Regions from separate parts of the Methylobacterium sp. WL8 genome, predicted to be linked through region 2. Evidence: riboswitches for the same ligand, from Rfam matches in the RefSeq annotation. Region 2 holds a riboswitch; the other holds the start of a gene.
The links. A riboswitch is a leader RNA that binds a small molecule or an ion and turns the genes downstream of it on or off. The one in region 2 is predicted to bind thiamine pyrophosphate.

Region 1 (3,848 bases), on a different contig from region 2:
GGCGCCGGCCAGCAGCACCGCGGGCGGCACGCGACGCAGCATCTTGGTCGCGACCGAGAACACCGCGAGCAGGTAGATGAACCATAGGGTCGAGTACGGCTCGACCAGTGCGTTCAGGAGGTGGGTGGCGAAGGCGCCGGGGCCGGCCTCGCCGACGATCGCCGGGTATTTCGCCAGCGACTGGATCACGACCCAGAGCCCGTAGAAATACGCGAAGTGCACCACGCGCCGGTCGGCGAACAGGCGCCACGGGCGATCGATCACCCGTCCGAGGAACAGGCCCGACAGCAGGAAGAAGTCAGGGATGCGGAACGGCTTGGCGAAAGTCACCACCGTGTGGAGGAACCCCTCGCCCTCCATCGCCGCCCCGGTCCCCAGGGTGGAATGCATCATCACCACGAGGAGGATGCAGATGCCCTTGGCGACGTCGACCCAGGCGAGACGCAGCGCCTCCGCCGGCACAGCCGCGCCCGCCTCCCCAAACATCGCCGCCTCCCGAACGTTGCGCGGACGCAACCCTGAAGCGAGACCCGTAAAGGCCGCCTGAGCCGGCTGGCGCCATCGCGCAACATGGCGAACGAGGGGTAAACCGAGGGCGCCTGCGGGGCGGGACCAGATCCGGCGCTGGTCAGCTCTTGCTGTGGTCAGCTCTTGCGCTTGGCCGCGCGGCGGTCGCGCGTCATCCGCGTGGCGGCGTGGAAGTCATCGGGCTTGGTCCGCACCCAGGCGATGAAGCGGGCGATCTCCGGTTCGGCCCGCAGCGCGGCCACGTCGGCGAGCCGGCGTGCGAGTTCGGCTTCGCTGTGGCGGGCATGGATCGCCGAGTGGCAAACCTGATGCAGCCGGACCGTAATGCCGTGGGTGCCTCCCTTCAGCTTCGGCACGAGGTGGTGCAGGCTCGACCGGGCGCGCGGCGGGATCGGCCGCTCGCAGAGCGGGCAGATCACCGGTTCAGGGCTGCGGGCCCACGGGTCTGGTTCATCCTCGCGCCAGCGCCGTTCGCGTCGCCCCAAAGCCCCGTCTCCCTCCACATCCGCGCCCTCCAGAATATGGGATCGGCGCAAATTCGGGGCGCGGCGTCACGGCGTCGCTGCGGCGGTCGTCGGGCATGCTGCGCGAAGGGAATCGCCGAACATCGTCTCGGCCAGCCGGTCTCGGGTACCGAGCACCGAGACGTGGTCGCCCGCCACAGACTCGAAGCGCGCGCCCTCCCCCGCCGCCGTCGCAAGCCGGCGCCCGAGCTTCACCGGGACGACGCCGTCCTCGGTGCCGTGGACGATCAGCACCGGGCCGCCGGCCCGGGCGATGCGCGCGTCGGAGCGCCAGGTATCGCGGAGGAGGAAGGTCGGCGCGTAGGGGAAGGCGAGGCGGACGATGCCGGGCAGCGAATCGAAGGGCGCCTCCAGGTAGAGCCCGAGATGCGGCACCCGCTCGGCCACCGCGACCGCGACCGCCGCACCGAGGGAATGGCCGTGCAGCAGGATCGGGGCGCCGGGCGCGCGCCGTACGGCTTCGGCCACCGCCGCGAGCCCGTCGGCGATCAGCCCGTCCTCGCTCGGCGCGCCGGTCGAACCCGGATACCCGCGATAAGAGATCGCCAGCACGCCCCAGCCGGCGGTGGACCAAGGAGGGGCGGAGAACCGCGCCGCGGCAGGCTCGGGCCGCGAGCCGTTGCCGTGGAAGCTGACCACGACGCCGCATCCCGGCCGCGGCGCGCGCCACAGGGCGTGCAGGCGCTCGTCGTCGGCGGTGAGCAGGGACAGGGCTTGCGTGCCCGGCGGCACAGGCAGCCGCGCCCGCGGGCCGGCGGTGAAGGCGCCGGGATAGATCAGGCTGCGCTGGAACAGGCCGAGCGCCCCGAGCATCAACGCGAACAGGCCGAGGGCGGCGGCCGCCAGGACGAGCAGGATTCGCATGGGGCTCCGTCGCGTTTCCCGCGGGACCCTACACCGATCCGAGACGACGTCGGCATCCGTCCGTTTCCGCCTGATCCGGCCGGCGCATTGACAAAGTCCGGCGGCCCGCGGAGATTCGAACCATTCCGAGGGGGGCCCCACGACCGGGGGCTGAGAGTGGACGCGACGTCCTGACCCTTGAACCTGATCCGGCTCGTACCGGCGGAGGGACGGGAACCTGCGGCGCCTCATCCGGCGCCCGCCGCTTCATCGCATCTCCGTCGCGGCGCGCTGCATCGCCCCAATGCCGGGAGATCCGACGATGAATGCACCCGTCCTGTCCAAAGACGTCAAAGGTAGCCCCGAGACCGTGACCACGGGTCCGGTCACCGGTTCGCACAAGGTCTACGCGAGCGTGGCCGGCCGGGAGGACATCCGGGTGCCGTTCCGCGAGATCGTGCTCACCGACCCGAACGAGCCGGCGGTGCGGGTCTACGACCCGTCCGGCCCCTACACCGAGACCAACGCCCGCATCGATCTCGCCAAGGGCCTGCCGCCGGTGCGCGACGCCTGGATCGCCAAGCGCGGCTACGCCGCCGTGCAGCCGCGCGTCGTCAAGCCCGAGGACAACGGGTTCGTGCCCGCCGACAAGCTCGTGGCCCCCTGCCCCGCCGAGCGGACCATCCGCAAGGCGGAGCCCGGCCAGATGGTGACCCAGTACGAGTTCGCCCGCGCCGGGATCGTCACCGAGGAGATGATCTACGTCGCCCACCGCGAGAACCTCTGCCGCGAGCAGATGCTAGACCGAGCGCATGCCGCGCTCGCCGACGGCGAGAGCTTCGGCGCCTCGGTGCCGCCGTTCATCACCCCCGAATTCGTGCGCAACGAGGTCGCGCGCGGCCGGGCGATCATCCCGGCCAACATCAACCACACCGAGCTGGAGCCGATGGCGATCGGCCGGAACTTCCTGGTGAAGATCAACGCCAACATCGGCAACTCGGCCGTGACCTCCTCGGCGGCGGAAGAGGTCGAGAAGCTGGTCTGGTCGATCCGCTGGGGCGCCGACACGGTCATGGACCTCTCGACCGGCCGCAACATCCACAACATCCGCTCGTGGATCATCCGCAACTCGCCGGTCCCGATCGGCACGGTGCCGATCTACCAGGCGCTGGAGAAGGTCGGCGGCGACCCGCTCAAGCTCGACTGGGAGGTGTTCAAGGACACGCTCATCGAGCAGGCCGAGCAGGGCATCGACTACTTCACCATTCACGCGGGCGTGCGCCTCGCCCACGTGCCGCTCACCGCGCGGCGCGTCACCGGCATCGTCTCGCGCGGCGGCTCGATCATGGCGCGCTGGTGCCTGGCCGGGCACCGCGAATCGTTCCTCTACGAGCGCTTCGAGGAGATCTGCGACATCTGCCGCGCCTACGACGTCTCGTTCTCGCTAGGCGACGGCCTGCGGCCCGGCTCGATCGCCGACGCCAACGACGCGGCGCAGTTCGCCGAGCTCGAGACCCTGGGCGAGCTCACCAAGATCGCCTGGAACAAGGGCTGCCAGACCATGATCGAAGGGCCAGGGCATGTGCCGATGCACAAGGTCAAGGTCAACATGGAGAAGCAGCTCGCCGAGTGCGGCGAGGCGCCGTTCTACACCCTCGGTCCGCTGACCACCGACATCGCGCCGGGCTACGACCACATCACCTCCGGCATCGGCGCGGCGATGATCGGCTGGTTCGGCTGCGCGATGCTCTGCTACGTCACGCCGAAGGAGCACCTCGGCCTGCCGAACCGCGACGACGTGAAGACCGGGGTGATCACCTACAAGATCGCCGCGCATGCCGCGGACCTCGCCAAGGGCCACCCGGCGGCGCAGCTGCGCGACGACGCCTTGTCGAAGGCGCGCTTCGACTTCCGCTGGGAGGACCAGTTCAACCTGGGCCTCGACCCGGACAC
Region 2 (17,215 bases):
CCAACCGCGGGCTGCAGTTCTTGGACCTGATCCAGGAGGGCAACATCGGCCTGATGAAGGCCGTCGACAAGTTCGAGTACCGCCGCGGCTACAAGTTCTCGACCTACGCCACCTGGTGGATCCGCCAGGCGATCACCCGCAGCATCGCGGATCAAGCGAGAACCATCCGCATCCCGGTGCACATGATCGAGACGATCAACAAGATCGTCCGCACCTCGCGCCAGATGCTGCACGAGATCGGCCGCGAGCCGACCCCGGAGGAGTTGGCCGAGAAGCTGGCCATGCCGCTGGAGAAGGTGCGCAAGGTCCTCAAGATCGCCAAGGAGCCGATCTCGCTCGAGACGCCGATCGGCGACGAGGAGGATTCGCACCTCGGCGACTTCATCGAGGACAAGAACGTCGTCCTGCCGATCGACGCGGCGATCCAGTCGAACCTGCGCGAGACCACGACGCGCGTGCTCGCCTCGCTCACCCCGCGCGAGGAGCGCGTGCTGCGCATGCGCTTCGGCATCGGCATGAACACCGACCACACCCTCGAAGAGGTCGGCCAGCAGTTCTCGGTGACCCGCGAGCGCATCCGCCAGATCGAGGCGAAGGCCCTGCGCAAGCTGAAGCACCCGAGCCGGAGCCGGAAGCTGCGGAGCTTCCTGGACAACTGAGCGGCCGATCCGCCATGACGTGTTTCGCCGACTCGTGTCGGCGGACCACGTCGTCGGCGGCCCGAAGCCTTGCTTTGGCGGTCCGCGAACCCACCTTGGCCGTATGCTTGAGCGTCGCCAGCATCCACCCGTGCCGCCGACCGCCGCAGCCGACGGCTCGGAGGCGGACGACGTGCCGTTCGGCGCGCTGCAGGAATGCGTCGCGATCCGCGACTGGTTGCTGAGCGAAGGAGCGCGCCTGCCCGAGCCCGACGACCTGATCGCGGGCTTCGCCGAGCGCCTGAACCAGGTCGGCGTGCCGGTGGACCGGACCTCGACGGCGATCGACACGCTGCATTCCGAGTATTCCGGAATCGGGCGCATCTGGACGCGCGAGGCCGGCACCACCGTGCGGTTGTTTCCGCACGGCGAGGCTTCCGAGCGCGCCTACGCGGCGAGCCCGTTCCGGAAGGTGCACGAGGACGCCGCATGGCTGATCCTCGACCTCGCCGACACGCCGGACGACGCCTACTCGGTGATCCCCGACCTGAAGGCCGCCGGCTACACCCACTACATCGTCGTGCCGCTGTTCTTCACCAACGGCACCCATAACGGCATCACCTTCGCGACCCGCGACCCGGACGGGTTCCGCGACGAGGACGTCGCGATCCTGCGCTTCGTCATGCCGGCGCTCGCGGCCGTGATGGAGATGCGCCTCGTCACCAAGCAGCTCGACACGGTGCTGCGCATCTACGTCGGCGACGAGCCGCACCGGGCGATCCTGTCGGGGGACATCCGTCGCGGCCAGGTGAAGCGCATCCGCTCGGCGATCCTGTTCGCCGACATGCGCGACTACACCCGCATCTCGGCGGACATGACGCCGGAAGAGGCGGTGGACCTGCTCAACATCTTCTTCGACTGCCTGGTCCCGCCGATCGAGCGTGAGGGCGGCGAGGTGTTGAAGTACCTCGGCGACGGTTTGCTCGCGATCTTCCGCGAGCCGGGCGACGACCTCGGCGGCGCCGCCAAGGGCGCGCTGACGGCGGCGCAGGGCGCACTCCAAGCGCTCGAGGAGGCCAACACCCTTCACCAGTTCGCGGTGCCGATGATGGCCGGCATCGCGCTCCACCACGGCGAGGCCGCCTACGGCAACGTCGGCTCGGGCACGCGGCTCGATTTCACCGTCATCGGCCGCGACGTGAACATGGCGAGCCGCATCGCCCGGCTCAACAAGACGCTGGGCGAGCCGCTGCTGATGTCGAAGCCCTTCGTCGACTTCCTGTGGGGCGATCCGGTGCCGCTCGGCGAGCACGTCCTCGACGGCTTTTCCGAGCCGATGATGGTCTACCGGCCGCGTCCGAAGCCGCATCGCCGCCAGGGCTGATCTCAGCCCCGCAGCGTCAGCGTGCCGCCGGCGATGCTGAAGTCGCGCACCCGCTTGAGGAACGACATCCCGAGCAGGTTCGTGCCGAGGCCGCCGCCGGGCACGACCACCGCTTCGACGTCGCGCACGGTGACCGGCCCGATCCGGATCATGCCGATGCGCACCGGGGCGACCCGCACCACGCCGTTGGCCGTCATCACCGGTTGGGTGAAGTCGCGCGGCGTGAGGACGAGGCCGAGACGCGCGGCCGCCTCCTCGGTGAAGCTGCACGCGGTGGCGCCGGTGTCGACCATCATCCGGAGCGAGCGGCCGTCCACCAGGGCGTCGGCGAGGAAGTGACCGTTGCGGTCCGCATTGAGGGCGATCGCACTCGGTGCCGAGGATGATGGCGGCGCCGCGGGCGCCGGCCGCGCGTCGGCCTTGCGGTGGGTCAGGCGGTCGCCGACCCCGCCGAGCACGCCTGCGGCGAGGCCGGCCCCTACGCAGAGCAACAGGATCGTCCGCAACGCCAACCTCCGCGCCCCGAGGGGGACCGGCGGAGACCACCACGGAACCGGTGAACGATACGTGGCGCCTCGCGCGTACCCGGCGGAAACTCGCTGCCTTTCGTGCCGACAGGGTTTCCGAACCGTCTCGGCGTGACGACGACAGACGGCGACCATCCTGCGCGTTCGCCCCTTTGACGGGGTTGACCGGGCCGGCCAGTGGGACCACATCTGCGGTGTTCCAGGGAGATCCCCGGCAAGGGGCTGAGAAACCGCTGGCAGGCTCGCAAGGGCTCGCGGCGCGGAAATCCTTCGAACCTGATCCGGTTCACACCGGCGTAGGGATTGGACCGTGGGCGTCGTCCTCGTGGACGGATCGCACCAGCTTCTCGAAGGAAGCGTCAGGCCCGGTCTCTGCGACACCACGCGGAGGATCTTTTGGGTCGTCACCCAGCATCACCGATCGGGGTTCGCCGGACGAACGGCGGCACGAACCCGTCCGTCACGTTGCCAGCCCGCGCCGACGTCGCCATCGTCGGCGGCGGCTTGATCGGGCTGTCGATCGCCTGGCGCATCGCGCAGTCCGGTCGGTCCGTCGCGGTCGTCGAGCGCGAGACCATCGGGTCCGGCGCGAGCCTCGCCGCCACCGGCATGCTGGCGCCCGCGGCCGAGCACGAGCCCGGCTCGGACCCGCTGCTCCCGCTCGCCCTCGATTCGCTGCGGCGCTGGCCCGGGTTCCGCGACGAGCTCGAAGCGGCCGCCGGCCACGACATCGACTACCGCGAGGACGGGACGCTGGTGCTGGCCATCGGCCGCGACGAGGTCGAGCGCCTGCGCTTCCGCTACGACTTGCAGCGCCGCTCGGGCGTCGCCGCCGAATGGGTCGCGGGCACCGAGGTCCGCCGCCGCGAGCCGGCCTTGCGCCCCTCGGTCACCGCCGGCGTGTTCTGCCCGCTCGACCACCAGGTCGATCCGAGCCGGGTGATGGCGGCGCTCGTGCAGGCCTGCCGTGGCGCCAGCGTGGCGCTCGTCGAGAACAGCCCGGTCGTCGCCCTCGAACGGACATCCGGGCGCGTCACCGGCCTCCGCACCGCCAATGGCGTTCTGCAGGCCGACACCGTGATCCTTGCGGCCGGCGCCTGGAGTGGGGAGGGCGGCCTGCTGCCCCAAAACCTCGCCCTGCCGGTCCGCCCGCTCAAGGGCCAGTCGCTGGCGCTGAAGACGACCGCGCACACCGGCACGCTGTCGCACATGGTGTGGACCGAGCAGGTCCACATGGCACCGAAGGGCGACGGCCGCATCGTCGTCGGCGCGACGGTGGAGGACTGCGGCTTCCGCCCCGGCGTCACCGCCGGCGGGCTCTACGCCCTTCTGGAGGGCGCGCGGCGCGTGCTGCCCGGCATCGAGGAGATGGAGGTCGAGGCGGTGTGGAGCGGGTTCCGCCCGACCTCGGACGACGACGCGCCGATCCTGGGCGAGATCGCCCCCGGGCTGGTCGTCGCCACCGGCCATCATCGCAACGGCTACCTGCTCGCCCCGGTGACCGCCGACGCGATCGCAGCCCTCGTCACCACGGGCGCGATGCCGGCGGTGGCCCGGGATTTCTCCCTCGCACGGTTTACCGCAAGCCAGGACGTGAGGGCTTCGGCATGAGGCTGACGGTGAACGGGCAAGCCCGCGAGATCGAGGCCGCCGACCTCGCCGCGTTGTTCGCGCACGCGGCGGAGGAGACCGGCAGCCCCGATCCGCAGGGGGTCGCCATCGCGGTCAACGGCCACGTCGTCCGCCGTCGCGATTGGGAGCGCACCCCGATCGCGGACGGCGACCGCATCGAGATCGTACGCGCCATGCAGGGAGGCTAGAGGATGCTCGAGACGCTCACACCCCTCCGTCCGGAGGCCGACGACCCCTTCGTCGTCGCCGGCGTCACGCTGAGTTCGCGCCTGTTCATCGGCACGGCCGGCTATCCGACGCAGGTGATCATGCGCGATGCGGTCGCGGCCTCGGGGGCCGAAGTCGCCACCGCCTCGATCCGCCGGGTTTCGCTCCAGGGCCACGGCTCGGACACGGTCAAGATCCTGAAGGGGCGTCGCTTCCTGCCCAACACCGCCGGCTGCGAGACCGCGCGCGACGCGATCATGACCGCGGAGCTGGCGCGCGAGGCCCTCGACACGAACTGGATCAAGGTCGAGGTCATCGGCGACCGCGAGACGCTGTACCCGGACGTGACCGAGCTGATCGAGGCCTGCCGCCACCTCGTCGACGACGGCTTCGTCGTGCTGCCATACTGCAACGACGACCCGATCGTCTGCCAACGGCTCGCCGACCTCGGCTGCGCCGCAGTGATGCCGATGGGCTCGCTCATCGGGTCGGGCATGGGCATCGCCAACCCGGCCAACCTGGAGCTGATCTGCCGCCGCATGAGCGTGCCGGTGATCGTCGACGCCGGCATCGGCACGGCCTCCGACGCGGTGATCGCGATGGAGCTTGGGGCCGACGCCTGCCTGATCAACACCGCCGTCGCCAAGGCCGACGACCCCGTCCGCATGGCCTACGCCATGCGCGGCGCGGTCCAAGCGGGACGCGACGCGTATCTTGCCGGCCGCATTCCCCGACGCGGCCGGGCCGAGCCGTCGAGCCCGCAGCTCGGCCTTGTCGGCTCGTAGCCTGCCGTCGCCCCTGTTGGCGGTCACCGACCGGCACGGGCCGCGCCCCCTGGTGGAGGCCGTCGCCGCCGTGCTCCACGGCGGCGGTCGCTGGGTCTGGTTCCGCGACAAGGACCTGCCACCATCCGAGCGGCGGGAGCTGGCGGCGCGGATCGCCGAACGCGTCGGCCAGGCCGGCGGCGTGCTCACCGTCGGCGGCGACGCCGACCTCGCGGCCGACCTCGGCGCCGGGCTCCATCTCGGCGGCGGGACGGATCGTTCCGCCATCGCCGCGGCCCGGCAACGGGTCGGCGCAGCCCTCGTCGGCATCTCGGCCCACACGCTCCGAGAAGTCGCGGAGGCGGCCGAGGGCGGCGCGGACTACGTGACGCTGAGCCCGATCTTCGCCACCGCGAGCAAGCCCGGCTACGGCCCCGCCCTCGGGCTCGATGCGCTCGCCGAAGCTGTGCGGATCGGAATTCCGGTGATCGCGCTCGGAGGGATCGATATCATCACCGCCGCCGAATGCCGTCGGCACGGCGCGGCGGGTATGGCCGTGATGGGCGGCCTGATGCGCGCCGCCGACCCGGCTGCCGAGACCCGCGCGCTTTTGAGCGCCTGGGCAACCCGCTCGGACGAGCGCTGAGGCAGGATCAAAGGATCGCAGGATCCTGGCTACCCACTCGGCGTTTCGCCGAAAACCGCTCTCGATCGGTTTCGCCCACCCACCCCCTCATCCTGAGGTGCGGCATCAGCCGCCTCGAAGGAGCCATCCAGCTCGCGCGCGATACCTGGAGGCCTCCTTCGAGGCCTCCGCTTCGCTGCGGTACTTCAGGATGAGGGTGGGGGTGGGAATACCGCTGGCGGTGAACGCTACTTCGTCGGCGCAGGCCCGTAGGGCGGGCGCGGGATCGCACGGTGGGCGGCGCGCAAAGCTGCCGACCAGCGTTCGCGCAGGTCGTGGAAGTAGCCCTCGCCGGCTTCGATCCGGTGGTTGACCTCGAGGTCGAGGGCGTTGCGGCGGGCGAGGGCGATGTCGATCGGCAGGCCGACGCCGAGGTTCGAGCGCATCGTCGAATCCATCGAGACGAGGCCGACCTTGAGCGCGTCGTAGAGCTCGGTCTCGAACTTCACGGCGCGGTCGAGGATCGGCTTGCCGTACTTGTGCTCGCCGATCTGCAGGAAGGGCGCGTCGGTGCTGCACTCGATGAAGTTGCCGGCCGAGTAGATCAGGAACAGCCGCATCGGCTCGCTGCCGATCTGGCCCCCGAACAGCAGCGACACGGAGAACCGAAGCCCCGCCGCCTCGAATCCGGTCTTCTCGATCGCGCGGACGCGGCGGATGGCACGGCCGACGAGCTGGGCCGCCTCGAACATCGTGGTCGTCTCGACGAGCTTCAGCTTCGGCTCGCCGTCGTCGCCGGTCACGCCCTCGGAGAGCAGGCTCAGCACCGATTGCGTCACCGAGAGGTTGCCGGCCGAGGCCAGCATCATCACCCGCTCGCCCGGCACGTTGAAGTGGTGGAGCTTGCGATAGGTCGAGATGTCGTCGAGCCCCGCATTGGTGCGGGTGTCGGCGATCATCACCAGGCCGTCCTCGACGAGGACGCCGACGCAGTAAGTCATGGGATCAGGCTTTTCGAAGAGGTGCGCGCGTCAGGATTGCGGTGCCGCCTGGGCTTGCTCCACCCGGAGCTTCACGTCCAGCGTTTCGGTGCCGCCGCCGGTGCGGCTGCCGCGGATCGGGGCGGCGCCGAGGTAGTCGAGGCCGGAGGCGACGCGGATGTAGGCCTCCGTCGTCGCGTCGCCGGTGGTCGGGTCGAAGCCGACCCAGCCGAGATCGGGCACCAGCGCTTCGGCCCAGCCGTGCGGCGTCTGCTGCTCGACGTCGCTTCCCTCCGGACGGTGGTATCCGGAGACGTAGCGGGCGGGAATCGCCCGGTGCCGGGCGGCGGCGATGAAGACGTGGGCGAAGTCCTGGCACACGCCGGCCTCCGCCGCGAACGCCTTCGGCGCGGGCACGGCGGCGCTGGCAGGGCCCGGCGTGTAGCTCATGTGCGCGTGCACCGCGGCCATCAGGCGGTGCAGGAAGGGGAGGGCGGCCGGATCGCCGGCGGTGGCGGCCGCGTCGGACAGCGCCTGGATCTCCGGGCTCGGCAGGACGAGGTCGGTGTCGCGCAGGTAGAACGTCTCGGGCAGCCGCTCGACGGCGCCGCGGACGATGCCGTGGGTCTCGTGGGTGTCGACCTCGCCGGTCACCCGGATCACCAGGGCCTCGGAGGCCTGGTCCGGCGTGAACCAGTGCACGACGTTGCCGTAGCCGTCCTCGCGCTCGGTGAGCCGGCCGTCGACCGACGGCTCGATGCGCCAGCGCCGGACGTACTGGCCGTCGTGGTCGCGCGGCGTCATGCGCAGGACCTGGATCAGCCCGCGTGCCGGTTGCTCGTAGCTGTAGATGGTCTCGTGGACCACGCGGATGCGCATGCGTCGATTCTGCCCGTCTTGCCTCTGCCGGCTTCGTTCGTGCCGGCTTTGCCTTCGCCGTCCCGCCTCCGCCCATCTCGGCGGCGCCGACGGTCGGAGCCACGCGCGGCCCCGGTGCCACGTTCTACACGACGTTCCGCGGTCGCGCGCAACCGAGCCCGCGTCCTTGGAAGCCGAATCGCCACGTCTTCCGCGGACCTCGGCGCTTCAGCCGAGATACTGGTCCGCGATCGCGGCGCCGACCTTGTTGTTCTCGCCGATGAACGCGATCACGAACTCATGCAGCCCCGAGGCGAAGACCCGGTCGATCTCCTCGCTTTCCAGGCGCGCGAGCAAGTTGCTCGCGAGGCGCTGGCTCGCGCCGCGCCGCCCGTAGGCGTCGGCGATCAGGTCGAGATGCTCGACGAGCACGCCGTAGCAGTTGGCGAAGGAACGCGGCATCTGCCGGTTGAGGATCAGCAGGTCGGCCACCAGCAGCGGCTTGACGCTCTCGCGATACACCCAGTGATAGGCGTTGAAGGCGGAGACTTCGCGTAGGATCGTGGTCCACTGGAAGTAGTCGAGACTGCCGCCGACGGTCTCGGATGCCGGCAGGAGGATCTTGTACTTCACGTCGAGGATGCGGGCGGTGTTGTCGGCCCGCTCGATCGCGGTACCGAGCCGCGTGAACCAGTAGGTGTCGTTGCGCAGCATCGTCCGGTAGGCCGAGCCGTCGAAGGTCAGCGAGATGCCCTTCACCCAGTCGAGGAAGCGCGAGAACGCGTCGCGGTCGAGATCCTTCTTCTCGTAGGACCGCAATTCGAGCCACGCCCCGTTGATGGTGTCCCACATCTCCGTGGTGAGCGCGGTGCGGACGCTCCGGGCGTTCTCGCGCGCGCTCTCGATGCAGGAGCGGATCGAGGACGGGTTGTGCGGGCTGAAGGCGAGGAAGTCGCACACGGTGGCGGCGTTCACGCCGTCGTAATGCGGCTTGAACACCTCCGGGTCGCCGGCAGAGGCCAGCGCCGAGGCCCATTCGTTGGTCTCGCCTCCGCCGTAGCTCGTCGGCAGCGAGGCCAGCCGATGCGCGGCGTCGAGGATGCGGGCGACGAATTCCGCCCGTTCGACGTAGCGCGAGAGCCAGTAGAGGTTGTCGGCAGTCCTGGAGAGCATGGCTGTTTCGCTGGGTCTCTTCGGCTCGGCCCGGAGGCGTGCGCCGCTCCGCGGTTCTCGGTGAGGGCAGGCGTCAGGCCGTCACGCGTCCAGGACCCAGGTGTCCTTCGTACCGCCGCCCTGGCTCGAATTCACCACCAAAGATCCCTCCTTCAACGCCACGCGGGTGAGCCCGCCCGGCACGATGCGGATTTCGTCGGCGCCGCACAGCACGAACGGGCGCAGGTCGACGTGGCGCGGGGCCACGCCTGAGGCGACGAAGGTCGGGCAGGTGGAGAGCGAGAGCGTCGGCTGGGCGATGAAGCCGTCCGGCGCGTGGCGCAGGCGCTTGGCGAACTCCTCGATCTCGCGCTTGGTCGCGTGCGGCCCGACGAGCATGCCGTAGCCGCCCGAGCCGTTGACCTCCTTCACGACGAGCTCGGACAGGTTGTCCATCACGTAGGAGAAGGCCTCCTTCTCGCGGCAGCGATAGGTCGGCACGTTGTGCAGGATCGGCTCCTCGCCGGTGAAGAACTTCACGATCTCCGGCATGTAGCTGTAGACCGCCTTGTCGTCGGCGATGCCGGTGCCCACCGCGTTGGCCAGCGTGACGCTGCCGCGCTCGTAGGCGTTCATCAGGCCCGGCACGCCGAGCATCGAATCGGGGCGGAACACCAACGGGTCGAGGAAGTCGTCGTCGAGGCGGCGGTAGATCACGTCGACCCGGCGCGGCCCCTCGGTGGTCCGCATGTAGACCACGTCGTCCTTGGTGAAGAGGTCGCCGGCCTCCACCAGCTCGACGCCGAGCTTGTCTGCCAGGAAAGAGTGCTCGTAGAACGCCGAGTTGTAGCGGCCGGGCGTCAGCAGCACGACGGTGGGGTCGCGGGTCGCCGTCACCGGCGCGAGGCTGCGCAGCGTCGCGAGCAGGGCGTCCGGATAGTTCTCCACCGGCGCCACGCGGTGGCGGGAGAACAGGTCCGGGAACAGCCGCAGCATCACCTCGCGGTTCTCGAGCATGTACGACACGCCGGAGGGGATGCGGGCGTTGTCCTCCAGCACGAAGAAGTCGTTCTCGCCGGTCCGGACGATGTCGATGCCGGCGATGTGCACGTAGAGGTCGTGCGGCACCCGGAACGAGCGCATCTCCATCCGGTAGTGTGCGTTCTTGTAGACGAGGTCGGCCGGGATGATGCCGGCCTTAATGCATTCCTGGGCGCCGTAGATGTCCTTCAGGAACATGTTGATCGCGGTGACGCGCTGCTTCAGCCCGCGCTCGAGGAAGCCCCATTCCGGCTTGGTGATCACCCGCGGGATGATGTCGAACGGGATCAGCCGCTCGGTCGATTCGTTGTCGCCGTAGACGGCGAAGGTGATGCCGATACGCCGGAACAGTAGCTCGGCCTGGCTGCGGCGGGTGTTGAAGTGATCGACAGGCGTCGCGTCGAGCCACGCCTTGAGCTGGCCGTAGGCCTCGCGGACGTCGGCTTGGCTCGTCGCGCTGCCTGCGAAGGCGGTCATCTCGTCGAAGGCTACGCCCGCCATACAGTCTCTCCCCGATACGGCACGCTAGAGGCAAGAGGCGCGCCACGCAAAGGGATTACGAGCTTGTCCGAGGCTCGTTCCAAACACGTCTCAGATCAGGCGCAGGCCCTTTAAGCTGGCATGACCCGATCGGCCGAGGATGACGTGGTCGTGCACCACGATCTTCAGCGGGCTCAACACGGCGACGACCTCGCGGGTCATCGCCACGTCGGCGGCCGAGGGCGCCGGATCGCCCGACGGGTGGTTGTGCGCCAGGATGATCGCGGTCGCCGACAGTTCGAGCGACCGCCGCGCCACCTCCCGCGGGTAGACCGGCGTGTGATCGACCGTGCCGCGCCCCTGGATCTCGTCGGCGATGAGGTGGTTGCGCTTGTCGAGGAACAGCACCCGGAACTCCTCGCGGGTGGCGAAGGCCATGGTGGCGCGCAGGTACTCGATCAGTTCGGCCCAGGAGGAGAGCAGCGCGCGCTGTGCGATGGCGCCCCGCGCCAGCCGCCGCCCGGCCGCCTCCATCAGCTTGAGGTCGGCGACGACCCCGGCGCTGACGCCCTCGACCTCGGCGAGGCGCGCCGGCTCGGCGCTCAGCACCTCCGCGAAGCTGCCGAAGCGGCGGATCAGCGCCTTGGCCAGCGGCTTCACGTCCCGGCGCGGGATGGCGCGGAACAGGGCGAGCTCGAGCAGCTCGTAGTCGGGCAGCGCGTCGGCGCCGTGCTTGGTGAAGCGCTCGCGCAGGCGGTCGCGATGGCCGAGATAGTGTGGCGGCGCCTCCGGCTTCGGGGCGACGGCCGGCCGTTCGGCGAAGAGCCCGTGCTCGGCCTCGTCGCCGGGGCCCGGCACGGCCTCAGGCTCCCGGGTTGGCGGGCTGGTGCAGCCCCTTCGGCGACACCGTGAAGATCTCCACGCCGGTCTCGGTCACCGCCACCGTGTGCTCGAACTGGGCCGAGAGCGAGCGGTCGCGGGTCACCGCGGTCCAGCCGTCGGAGAGCACCTTCACCGCCGGGCGGCCGAGGTTGATCATCGGCTCGATCGTGAAGAACTGGCCCGGCCTCAGCGACACGTCGTAGCTCGCCTCGACGTAATGCAGGATGGTCGGCGCGTCGTGGTAGCTCCGGCCGAGGCCGTGGCCGCAGAAGTCGCGCACCACCGAGCAGCGCTCGCCCTCGGCGTAGGTCTGGATCGCGCGGCCGATGTCGTTGGTCGAGCCGCCGGGCTTCACAGCGGCGACGCCGCGCATCAGCGCCTCGTAGGTGATCTCGCATAGGCGGGCGGCCTTGCGCGGCACCTCGCCGACAAAGGCCATCCGGCTCGAATCGCCGTGCCACCCGTCGAGGATCAGGCACATGTCGAGGTTGACGATGTCGCCCTCGCGCAAAGGCTTGTCGTTGGGGATGCCGTGGCAGACCACGTGGTTGATCGAGGTGCAGATCGATTTCGGGTAGCCGCGATAGAGCAGCGAGGCCGGGTAGGCGCCGTGATCCATGGCGAACTCGTAGGCGAGCTTATCGAGCGCCTCGGTGGTCACGCCGGGCTGGGTCGCCTCCATCAGCACGTCGAGGCCTTCCGCCGTCAGGCGTCCGGCGCGGCGCATGCCTTCGAAGCCCTCCGGCCCGTGGATCGGTGCTTGGGGCACCCGCCGCGTCGCTTGGTCTTGCTGGGTCATCGAGGGGCTTGTCCGCGCCGGGCCGGTCTTCGACAGCTTATGTACGGCGTGGCCGCCGCAGCGCCAAGTCACGGAACTCTACGCCGGGCGACCGACCCGGCGCCGCGTGACCTGAGGGCGCCTGCGTTCGCTCCGAGGCTTGCGCCGGACGGAGGCACGGCGGCATAAGCGGGGCTCGGGCGACCCGGTGCGACGGGTCCCAAGGCACAGGACGGCGCGATGGCTGACAGGGCGGTACCGCACTTCCACAACGAGCTCGGCGTCGCGGTCATCCATGTCGGCTCGCGCGAGTTCATGTGCATCGGCGCGCTGCCGCCGTTCGACCACCCGCACGTGTTCCTCGACATGGGTGCCGACAACGAGATCATCTGCCAGTACTGCTCGACGCTCTATCGCCACCGCGCCGACCTGAAGGCCGGCCACGCCGATCCGGCGGCGAGCGTCTGGCACGACCAGAAGGCGGCGGCCGAATAGGGCCATGCCGCGAAGCCTGATGCCGCGAGACCCCGGGCCGGCGCTGAGCGTCGCCGTGGTCGGCGGTGGGATCGGCGGGCTGACCGCGGCCCTGGCGCTCAACGCCGCCGGCCACGCCGTCACGATCGTCGAGCGCCGAACCGGGTTCAGCGAGGTCGGCGCCGGTCTTCAGCTCTCCCCGAACGCGAGCCGCGTGCTCGCCGACCTCGGCCTCGCGGCGGCCCTCCGGCGCGCCGGATCGGAGCCGCCGGGCGTCGTCGTCCGCGCGCTCGATTCGGGCCGCAAGATTGGCGGCGTGACGCTCGGCGCGGCGGCGCGCGACGCCTTCGGTGCGCCCTACTACGTCATCCACCGAGCCGACCTTCAGACCCTGCTCCTCGACGCGGTGCGCTCCCGCCCCGGCATCCGCCTGCTGATGGGCCGCGAAGTCACCGGCCTCACCGAGACCGAGGACTGCGTCACCCTAGCCCTTGAGAGCGGGAACGGCGCGCGCAGCGAAAGTTTGTCGGCCGACTTGGTCGTCGGCGCGGACGGCCTGCGCTCGCGCATCCGCGGCCACCTCGATCCGCGTGGGCTCAGCCAAGCCGGGATGGCCGCCTGGCGGGCGATCGTGCCGCGTGAGGCGGTGCCGGAGGCGCTTGCGGGCGAGGCGACCGGGCTCTGGCTCGGGCGCGGCCGCCATGTCGTCCACTACCCGATCCATGCCGGGCGCGACCTCAACGTTGTCGCGGTCGTGCCGGAGCGGCAGGGCGACGAAGATTGGGGGCGGCTCGGCGAGCCGGCGGTGCTGCGCGCGCAGTTCCGCGACTGCGCGCCGGATCTGGCCGAACTCCTGACCGTGCCCGATTCCTGGCTGGTCTGGTCGCTCGCCGACCGGCCGGTGGCGCGCCCGATCGCCCGCGGCCGGGTCGCGCTGCTGGGCGACGCCGCCCACCCGGTTCTGCCGTTCCTGGCGCAGGGTGCGGCACTGGCGATCGAAGATTGCGCGATTCTTGCGCAGTGCCTCGCCGCGCAGCCCGTCGTCGAAGCGCTCGACGCCTACGCCAGGGCCCGTCGGCGCCGGGTCCGCCGGGTGCAGCGCGCCGCCCGCGCCAACGGCCGGACCTACCATACCGGCGGCATCACCGCCTTCGTGCGCGACGCGGTGATGCGTCGTCTCGGCCCAGACGGCATGCGCGAACGCTACGCCTGGCTCTACGGTTGGACGCCGGACGCTTGATCTCGAGAAACTTGATCTCGTCCGCGCCGACGGTTACCGCTTCGGCGCATCGCAGGGCCGCTTGCCGAAATTGGTAGACGGAAGGCACTTAAAATGCCTCGGGCTTCGCCCGTGTGGGTTCGAGTCCCACAGCGGCCACCACGCCCCGATCCATCCCCCGATCCTTGCCCGGCACCGGCCGTCCTGATACGCGAGCGGGATCATCTCCAGGGATTGCGGGTGAGGGCGCGCCGCGCCCGATCCGCAGAACCGTACCCCGCAGGGTTCGCCGCGGGCATGGCGCGTGCCTGCCTGGACGACCCTGCACCCGCCATCGGGCCGCGCGACCTCCCGCGCCGGCCCCGCCGAACCTGATAGGATGCCTGCGATGGCCCGCGAATTCATCTACCACATGAAAGGCCTGACCAAGACCTACACCGGCGGGAAGAAGGTGTTGGACAACGTCAACCTGTCCTTCTACCCCGATGCCAAGATCGGTGTGCTCGGTATCAACGGCTCGGGCAAGTCGACGCTCCTGAAGATCATGGCCGGTATCGACACGGAGTGGACCGGGGAGGGCTTCGTCGCGCAGGGCGCACGGGTCGGCTACCTGCCGCAGGAGCCGCAGCTCGATACGACTAAATCGGTCCGCGAGAACGTGATGGAGGGCGTTGCCGAAAAGCAGGCGCTGCTCGACCGCTACAACGAGCTCGCGATGAACTATTCCGACGAGACGGCGGACGAGATGACCCGCCTCCAGGACGAGATCGAATCGCAGAACCTCTGGGAACTCGAATCCAAGGTCGACCAAGCCATGGAGGCCCTGGGCTGCCCGAGCGACGAGCAGCCGGTCGCCACCCTGTCGGGCGGCGAGCGCCGCCGCGTCGCGCTCTGCCGGCTGCTGCTGTGGGAGCCTGAGCTGCTGCTTCTCGATGAGCCGACCAACCACCTCGACGCCGAGACGGTGAACTGGCTCGAAGGCCACCTCAAGAACTACCCGGGCGCGATCCTGATCGTGACCCACGATCGCTACTTCCTCGACAACGTCACCAGCTGGATCCTCGAGCTCGATCGCACCAAGGGCATCCCCTACGAGGGCAACTATTCGGCCTGGCTGGTGCAGAAGCAGAAGCGCCTGCAGCAGGAGGGCCGCGAGGACATGGCCCGCCAGCGCTCGATCGCCCGCGAGCAGGAATGGATCTCCGCCTCGCCGAAGGCGCGCCAATCCAAGTCGAAGGCGCGTATCACGCGCTACGAGGAGCTGGTCGCCAAGCAGAACAACAAGGTCGACGCGGCGGCGCAGATCGTGATCCCGATCGACGAGCGGCTGGGCAACAACGTCATCGAGTTCGATCACCTCAACAAGGCCTTCGGCGACCGCCTGCTGATCGAGGACCTGTCGTTCAAGCTGCCGCCGGGCGGCATCGTCGGCGTGATCGGCCCGAACGGCGCCGGCAAGACGACGCTGTTCAAGATGATCACCGGCCAGGAGAAGCCGGACGGCGGCGACATCTCCGTCGGTACGACGGTGAAGCTCGGCTACGTCGACCAGTCGCGCGACGCGCTCGACCCCAACGCCACGGTCTGGCAGGAGGTCTCAGGCGGCAACGACATCATCTATTTCAACAAGCGCGAGATCAATTCGCGGGCCTACTGCGCGGCCTTCGCCTTCAAGGGCGGCGACCAGCAGAAGAAGGTCGGCACGCTGTCGGGCGGCGAACGCAACCGCGTGCACCTCGCCCGGACGCTGAAGGGCGGCGCCAACGTCCTGCTGCTCGACGAGCCGACCAACGACCTCGACATGGAGACCCTGCGCGCCCTCGAGGACGCGCTGGAGGATTACGCCGGCTGCGCCGTCATCATCAGCCACGATCGCTGGTTCCTGAACCGCATCGCGACCCACATCCTCGCCTTCGAGGGCGACAGCCACGTCGAGTGGTTCGAGGGCAACTTCTCGGATTACGAGGCCGACAAGATGCGCCGGCTCGGCGCCGACTCGCTGATGCCGAAGAAGATCAAGTACAAGAAGTTTTCGCGTTGAAATGAACCGCGACTTGGCTTCCGTCTTCTCAAAAGATGGAGGCCAGGTTTTCTGCAGCCAGCGGCGTCTTCGCTCAATTCGGATGCTCCACGAACCCGGTTCCATCCTCTCCCCGTCATTCCGGGGCTGCGCAGCAGAGCCCGAAATCCAGAACCTTGGGTTGAGTTCTAGATTGCGCCATCTGCGGCTCTGGATTCCGGGCTCGACTACGACGCCCCGGAATGACGGGCAGGGGGCTCTCGGCCGGGAGACACGTTCATGGGTCCCGAACCACAAACCAAAACGGCCGCACCCCTTCCGGGATGCGGCCGTTTTCGTTCGAGGCGAGAGGCCTAGAAGTACGACTTCAGCGTGCCGCGGCGGCGCACGTCGAGGGTGGCGCAGTGGAACGAGCCGCCGAACGGGCCGTAGCTCAGGAACGGCGCCGGGATCGGGTCGAAGCCCCAGTCCTTGAGCGCCTTGATCAACGTCGGCTGGCTCTGGTCCACGACGATCTTCTTCTCGTCGATGGCGAGCACGTTGATCGAGGTCCAGGGCGAGCACATCGAGATCTTGCTCATGAAGCCCTCGACCGGGTCGGGGCGAGGGGCGACGAGCACGTCCCACTTCTTCAACACCGCCGGCAACTTCTCGACGTCGATGTAGTCCGGGTTGACCAGCACCTTGCCCGGGGCGAGCGGCATGAACGACGAATCGATGTGCATCGGCTGCGGGCAGCGGCTCTCGATCTCGTGGACGCGGAAGCCCGAGCCGAGGTGGCGGCGCAGCCACTCGATGCCCATCAGGTTCGTCACGTTGGAGCGGGTGACGAAGATGTCGCGGCCGCAGCGGACGAAGTCGGCGGCGTCGAAGACCGGCTCGAACTCGTTGACCGTGAACTGCATCGGCTCGCCGGCCTTCAGGTTCGGCACGCGGTAGTCGTAGTTGTACAGCTCGTCGGTGAGCTGAGGCCGCGGCGCGGAGGTCCAGCGCGCGCCGGCGCGGAAGTATTCCTTGAACAGCGAGCGGTAGGCGTCGCCCTCGAAGTAGCGCGAGCGCCAGCACATCGGGCTCTCGATGATCTCGTCGCCGATCACGAGGTACGGGTCGCGCGGGCAGGCGACGCAAAAGCCGCGGGACGACCAGCGCGGCGCGCGGTACTTCTTCGAGAAGTCGATGGTGTCCGGGCGGCGGATCTTCACGCCCTCGCCGGCGAGGATGCGAATGAAGTTGTCGAGCTCTTTCTGCGCGAGCTTCTTCATGAAGCCCGGGTAGCGGAAGCCCGAGGCGAAGCGGTAGAACGGCTGCGCCGCCCGCGGCAGGTTGAAGATCACGGTCAGGTGGTGCGTCGGGATCGTGGCGCCGTCGAGGGATCCGACGATCACCTCTTCGAGCGGGTCCCACTCGTTCCACGCCATCACCGGCGAGTGCGGCGCGGGGATTCCGGGTTCCCTGCTGACGAAGCCGTCGGCGCGGGCGTCGTCGAGCACGGCCTCTCCGGCCGAGTGGGAAGCGTCGCGGTCCATGGTGATCCCTTCGTGATGCGCCGTGCGG

Region 1: another riboswitch for thiamine pyrophosphate. It lies ahead of thiC (phosphomethylpyrimidine synthase ThiC); the one in region 2 lies ahead of thiO (glycine oxidase ThiO).

The regions. Positions count from the first base shown of each region.
Region 1 is NZ_VRVF01000067.1:9,963-13,810, forward strand. It holds gene FV234_RS20075 (acyltransferase family protein) at 1-486, opposite strand, end outside; gene FV234_RS20080 (HNH endonuclease) at 645-1,013, opposite strand; gene FV234_RS20085 (alpha/beta hydrolase) at 1,080-1,916, opposite strand; TPP riboswitch at 2,035-2,143, shown strand; gene thiC (phosphomethylpyrimidine synthase ThiC) at 2,218-3,848, shown strand, end outside.
Region 2 is NZ_VRVF01000001.1:134,061-151,275, forward strand. It holds gene rpoD (RNA polymerase sigma factor RpoD) at 1-659, shown strand, start outside; gene FV234_RS00655 (adenylate/guanylate cyclase domain-containing protein) at 763-2,022, shown strand; gene FV234_RS00660 (TIGR02281 family clan AA aspartic protease) at 2,025-2,528, opposite strand; TPP riboswitch at 2,742-2,870, shown strand; gene thiO (glycine oxidase ThiO) at 3,015-4,160, shown strand; gene thiS (sulfur carrier protein ThiS) at 4,157-4,369, shown strand; gene FV234_RS00675 (thiazole synthase) at 4,373-5,173, shown strand; gene FV234_RS00680 (thiamine phosphate synthase) at 5,190-5,798, shown strand; gene FV234_RS00690 (peptidase) at 6,026-6,778, opposite strand; gene FV234_RS00695 (transglutaminase family protein) at 6,809-7,636, opposite strand; gene FV234_RS00700 (alpha-E domain-containing protein) at 7,844-8,788, opposite strand; gene FV234_RS00705 (circularly permuted type 2 ATP-grasp protein) at 8,870-10,309, opposite strand; gene radC (DNA repair protein RadC) at 10,400-11,146, opposite strand; gene map (type I methionyl aminopeptidase) at 11,151-11,969, opposite strand; gene FV234_RS00720 (zinc-finger domain-containing protein) at 12,189-12,443, shown strand; gene FV234_RS00725 (FAD-dependent monooxygenase) at 12,463-13,662, shown strand; tRNA gene FV234_RS00730 (tRNA-Leu) at 13,718-13,803, shown strand; gene ettA (energy-dependent translational throttle protein EttA) at 14,030-15,682, shown strand; gene FV234_RS00740 (amidinotransferase) at 16,015-17,187, opposite strand.